Regions from separate parts of the Sphingomonas qilianensis genome, predicted to be linked through region 2. Evidence: predicted binding sites of a transcription regulator. Region 2 holds the regulator's gene; the other holds the start of a gene.
The links. Region 2 encodes LexA, which represses DNA repair genes until DNA is damaged. Its sites were predicted from a motif close to GTTCCNCNCTTGTTCT; they were not measured.
Positions count from the first base shown of each region.

Region 1 (3,086 bases), on a different contig from region 2:
AATCGTCATCCGGTCTCTGTTTGACGCAGAGACTTTTAGGGCATTTGCCAAAAGACACGGAGAACTTGTTGAGTATGTAAATTTTAGCTTTGTCGTTCCGAACATGTTCTTCGGAACAACTACTGGAGTTGATCAGGGGCTTAGACGAATTGGAGATAGCACCGGGGCGCAAACCGTAGACCTAAGGCTTCAGAGCGAGGAGGGTGTTAAAACTAATTCTGAAGACGTTCAGGACACTATACTTTACGCAGAGTCGGGAAATGCTTCCGTCACTTCAAAAGCGATGAATTGAGACCTTTATTCCTCGACAAGTCGAATATTAACTGTTAAGGTTGAGAGTATTTTAAATCTTGCGAAAGATAGCAAAGGCGCGGTTCAAGATTGGCTAAGTCAGGCGCTGGGACGTGAAACAGACAAGAGCTTGGGGGATATTGATAGCTCTGACGGCGATGCTGGCAGCGGCTAGCGCTTATCAACCATATTACATCACAGACAAGGGTAACACGTTCTTTGCGGGGTTCGTCACCTGGGAATTGCTATCGTTCTTGGGCGTAATCGTCACGATCACGCTAGCATCGGCAGCAAGCCTTCACTTGGAACTAAATAAGCTCCAGGAGGCTACCCGGGAGTCTTTCGGGGAAGCCCGGGCTGCTGTCCGAATGTGCGCGTACTCACTGCTGATACTTTTCGCGATCGCCTTTGTTGTCGTGATGGTAAAGCCGACTGTCGAGGGGCCCCACTGGAACGCCGCGTTAAACTCGGTGGCGGTCTTGATCGTGATTTTCAATCTCGCGATATTAGCCGATCTCACGATGGCAGTGTTTTGCATTCCAGCACTGGAGAAACCTATGACCAACCTCAAAAAGGCCCGTGACGAGGGTAAGCTCGAGGAGTTTATCGCTGAGCGCGAAGCCTCGCCACAACCAAGCGATGGCGACGAAGCCGCGTTCAATCGCGCTTTGTCGTCAATGGCTGGAAAGTCGAAAGAAGCTCCGGCGGCATAGAAGCCGCCTCCGTCCGACGATTGAAGCGGTACTCGAACTCCTTTGCGTAGCGCTCAAGGTACTTGGGGCTCACGCTGATATGCGTCCCGGCGATCGACGCCTTCAGGTGCCGCCAGAAGCCTTCGATGCCGTTCACGGTCGTGCCGATAGCCGAGACGTACTGGCCTTGAGCGTGGTTCACCGTCTTGCGCCATTAACCCATGGTGCCAAGGCCGCCGTAGCCGTTGTGCTCATCGGTATGGATTTCGGTGTGCGGCTTCACATGATCGCGGATCACCGGAAGCAATGTGCCGCTGCGACGGTTAGGCAGGACTTCGACCACGATATCGCCACCGCGCTCTAGCATACCGAACACCACGCTCTTGCCCTTGCCGCCCTGTCCGCCAGCGCGGTAGCCCCCGACGAACGTCTCATCGGCCTCTACGCGCTTTGAAAAGCCGCCGATCGGCGCATCGCCGTCAACGTCTGCCATGTGCCGGCGGATCAAGCCGGCCATGCGCCATGCAGTCTTGTAGGTAACGCCAAGCTGGCGCTCCAATTCCTTGGCGCTGACACCGTGGCGCGTCGTGGTGAACAGGTGGATCGCATAAAACCAAAGCTGCAGCGGAGTCCGGGTCTGCTCAAAGGGGGTCCCCACGGTCGGGTGCAGGTGATGGCCGCACCACTGGCACGAATAGGCGCGCTCAGCCTTGATCCGATACCAGTTCGACGGACGCTCGCACGATGGGCAGGCGAAGCCCTGTCCGAAACGGACATTGAACAGGTGAGACAGGCAGGTTTCGTCATCCGGAAACTGCTTGAAAAACTGCGTGGTGGTGAGCTGCTTTGCCATGCCCCATTCTATAGAACAAAACGCTTACGTATGCAAGGGGGATAGATGCTCAAATAACGGCGTTCCACTCTTGTTCTGTAAGAACAAATGCGATACGAAACGCATCACGCATTGAACGCACTTGGCGTTCGGTCTAGCGATGGAGGCTCCAGTGGCGGCATCTCTCAAGGTTATCGACAGCAAAATGGCAGCAGCATCAGACAAGGCCGGCGAGAAGGCCGCAGGCGAACGCGCCAAGGCGCTCGAAGCCGCGCTCGCGCAGATCGATCGCGCGTTCGGCAAGGGCAGCGCGATGAAACTGGGCGCCAAGGAAACCATGCAGGTCGAGGTGATTTCGACCGGCTCGCTCGGGCTCGATATCGCGCTTGGCGTCGGCGGCTTGCCGCGTGGCCGCGTGATCGAGATTTATGGTCCGGAAAGCTCGGGCAAGACGACGCTCGCACTGCATGTCATTGCCGAAGCGCAGAAGACCGGTGGCACCGCCGCGTTCGTCGATGCCGAGCATGCGCTCGATCCGGTCTATGCCAAGAAACTGGGCGTCAATATCGATGAACTGATCGTGTCGCAGCCCGATACCGGCGAGCAGGCGCTTGAGATCGTCGATACTTTGGTGCGCTCCAACGCGATCGATGTGCTGGTGGTCGATTCGGTCGCCGCGCTCGTGCCGCGTGCGGAAATCGAGGGCGAGATGGGCGATAGCCATGTCGGTCTGCAGGCGCGTCTGATGTCGCAGTCGCTGCGCAAATTGACCGGTTCGATCAGCCGGTCGCGCTGCATGGTGATCTTCATCAATCAGCTGCGCATGAAGATCGGCGTGATGTACGGCAATCCGGAAACCACGACGGGCGGCAACGCGCTCAAATTCTACGCGAGCGTGCGGCTCGACATCCGTCGCACCGGGCAGATCAAGGATCGCGACGAGATCATCGGCAACGCCACCCGCGTGAAGGTGGTCAAGAACAAGGTTGCGCCGCCGTTCAAGCAGGTCGAATTCGATATCATGTACGGGCAGGGCGTGTCCAAGATCGGCGAAATCCTCGATCTCGGCGTCAAGGCCGGTTTGGTCGAGAAATCGGGCGCGTGGTTCAGCTATGATAGCGTGCGCATCGGCCAGGGGCGCGAGAATTCGAAGACCTTTCTCAAGGAACATCCGGAAATTTGCGATCGCCTCGAATTGGCGATTCGCACGCGCACCGACAAGGTCGCCGAGGAAATGATGGTCGGCTCCGAGCCTGACGAGGATGGCGACG
Region 1 covers NZ_JBDIMF010000008.1:110,242-113,327, reverse strand. The annotation lists gene ABC969_RS16180 (hypothetical protein) at 1-292, shown strand, start outside; gene ABC969_RS16175 (hypothetical protein) at 405-1,004, shown strand; partial or broken gene ABC969_RS16170 (IS1595 family transposase) at 949-1,836, opposite strand; gene recA (recombinase RecA) at 2,021-3,086, shown strand, end outside.
Region 1: a site for LexA is predicted at 1,898-1,913, ahead of recA (recombinase RecA). Genes of this name have one in related genera too.

Region 2 (3,086 bases):
TTGCGCGACCGGCTTTCGCGGCACATCCAGGCGCGTGTTGATGGCAGTGCGGGCGGCATCGCCTCCGCGCTGGCGACGGGTGATCAGGGTGCGATCGCCGAGGATGATGCGGAGGCGATGCGGCGCGCCGGGCTCGCCCATCTGTTGTCTGTCAGCGGCTTGCATATCACCGCGGTGGTGGCACTGGTGATGCTCGTGGTGATGCGCTCGCTGGCGCTGAGCCCGTGGCTGGCGCTGCACGTGCGGCTGCCGCTGATCGCCGCGGCGGCCGGGGCGGCGGCGGCGGTCGGATACACCATATTGACGGGCGCGCAGGTGCCGACGATCCGTTCGTGTGTCGCCGCCTTGCTGGTGCTGGTCGCGCTGGCGATGGGGCGCGAGGCGATGACGCTCAGGCTGGTCGCGGCGGGCGCGGTGGTCGTGCTGCTGCTGTGGCCCGAGGCACTGGCGGGGCCCAGTTTTCAGCTCTCGTTCGCCGCCATTACCGCCATCGTGGCGCTGCACGAGCATCCGCGCGTGACGGCATGGTTTGCCCCCCGTGGCGAAGGGCGGTTGCCGAAACTTGCCAGGTGGCTGGCGGCACTGGTGTTGACCGGCCTGGCAGTGGAGCTGGCGTTGATGCCGATCGCGCTGTTTCATTTTCACAAGACCGGTTTGTATGGCGCGCTGGCCAATATCGTGGCGATCCCGCTGACGACGTTCGTGGTGATGCCGCTGGAGGCGCTTTCGCTGGCGCTCGATGCGGTGGGGCTTGGGGCGCCGGGCTGGTGGCTGACGGATCATGCGCTGCGCTTGCTGTTGTGGATGGCACGGACGACGGCGGCCTTGCCGGGGTCGGTTGCCGCGTTGCCGGCGATGCCCGCGGCCGCGTTTGGGCTGATGGTAGCGGGTGGCTTGTGGCTCGCCTTGTGGCGGACACGGTGGCGACGGTTGGGGCTGGCGCCGCTGCTGGTGGGGCTGGGCTGGGCGCTGGTGGCACCGTCGCCGGACCTGCTGGTGACCGGCGACGGACGGCATGTTGCGGTGCGCACGGCGGAGGGCGGGCTGGCGATGCTGCGCGACCGGGTGGGGGACTACACCTCGGATATGCTGGCGGAGAATGGCGGGGTGGATGGCGCGCCGTTGCTGCTCGCCGAGCAGCCGGAGGCGCGGTGCACGCGGGATCTGTGTCTGATCGAGCGGGTGGCCGGCGGGCGGCGGTGGCGGGTTCTGGCGACGCGGAGTGCTTATCTCGTGCCGGTGCGGGAACTGCTCGCGGCGTGTCGCGACGCCGATATCGTGGTCAGCGAGCGGCGTCTGCCGCGGGGGTGTTCGGCGCGATGGCTGACCCTGGATCGGCCGATGCTGGCGCGCACCGGGGGCGTGGCGATCGCGTTGGCGCACGGCATGGTGCGGACGGTGCGGGCGCCGGGGGATCGGCATCCGTGGCGGCTCCCGCCCTCCCTAAAACAAAACCACCTTTTCAAAGGCACTCGCCCGGCGCGGACCGGGGTCCGGTAGCATCACTAAAGTGACCCGGCCTTTGCCAATTACCGCGTCCGCCACTTCTGGGGCCCGGCCTCCGCCAGGAAAGCGCGAAACTCGGAAAGCTAGGCGAAGGTTAGTCGTAGCGGCGCAGCAATCCGGCGAGCTTGCCCTGCACACGGACCTGCTGCGGCGCGTAACGCTGGGGATCGTAAGCGCGGTTGGCGGGATCGAGCCGGACCATGGCACCTTCGCGACGGAAATATTTGAGCGTCGCCTCGGCATCCTCGATCAGCGCGACGACGATCTCGCCATCGCGGGCCACGTCCTGCCGACGGATCAGCGCGTAATCGCCATCCAGAATGCCGGCCTCGACCATCGAATCGCCCGACACTTCGAGCGCATAATGATCGCCCTTGCCGAGCAAGGCTGCGGGCACCGAAAGCATTGCACTACTCTCGAACGCCTCGATCGGCAGACCGGCAGCGATGCGGCCGTGCAACGGAATTTCGATCACGTCGTTGGCCGGTTCGGGGCGCGAATGTTGAGAAAGTTGAGACGCTGGCGACATTGCCGGCGACATTGGCGCGGCCGTCTTCCTGGTCAGCTTCACCACATCCCCGCGCTCGGGCATCTTGAGCACTTCAAGCGCGCGCGCGCGATTGGGCAGGCGACGGATGAACTGACGTTCTTCGAGCGCGCTGATCAGGCGGTGCACGCCCGACTTGGATTTGAGATCGAGCGCATCCTTCATTTCCTCGAACGAGGGCGACACGCCGGTTTCCTCCAGGCGATCACTGATGAAGCAGATAAGCTCGTGCTGCTTGCGCGTTAGCATTGCGTTCCTCCGTCAGAACAGACGCGGAACCTTTATGGAACAGTTTCCATCAAGTCAAGCCAGGATAAGGATTTCCGCCGAGTCGCCAATTTGCGCTGCCGCCGCCTGCGGCGGGCGCAGGATCAGGCAGGTAGCGCGGGCCAGCGTGCGCAGCATCGAACTGTCCTGGATGGTCGAGGCGAAAGCCTGCCCGTCGCGCAATTCGCCGCGCAGATAATCGGTGCGGTGGTCGTTGGCGGGGAGCGGCTCGCCGAGCGGCGCGGCGATGGTGGTCGGCAGCGGATCGCGCGCACCGGACATCATGGCGATCAACGGCAGCAGAAAGAGCTGCGCGGTGACGAAGGCGGAGACAGGGTTGCCGGGCAGGCCGAGCACGACCGCGCCACCCAGCCGGCCGGCCATCATCGGCTTGCCGGGGCGCAGCGCGATCTTCCAGAAATCGAGGCTGCCGCCGGCGGCGTCGAGCGCGGGGCGGACGAGATCGTGATCGCCGACCGAGGCGCCACCGGTCGTCACGAGAATATCCGCATCGATCCCGGCAAAGGCGGCGGTCATGATCGCGAGGTCGTCGGGGATGATGCCGAGATCGATCACCTCGACGGGGAGCGCGGCCAGCATCGCGGCGAGCATCAGCCCGTTGGATTCGGGGAGCTGGCCGGGGGCGAGATCGCGCCCGGCGGGGACCAGCTCATCGCCGGTGGCGGCGATCGCTACGCGCAGCCGCCGGGCGACGGGCAGCACGCCATGGCCGCCGATCGCGGTGACGGCGAGGCGGGCGGGCGTA
Region 2 covers NZ_JBDIMF010000003.1:174,456-177,541, forward strand. The annotation lists gene ABC969_RS09600 (ComEC/Rec2 family competence protein) at 1-1,500, shown strand, start outside; gene lexA (transcriptional repressor LexA) at 1,601-2,302, opposite strand; gene ABC969_RS09610 (molybdopterin molybdotransferase MoeA) at 2,357-3,086, opposite strand, start outside.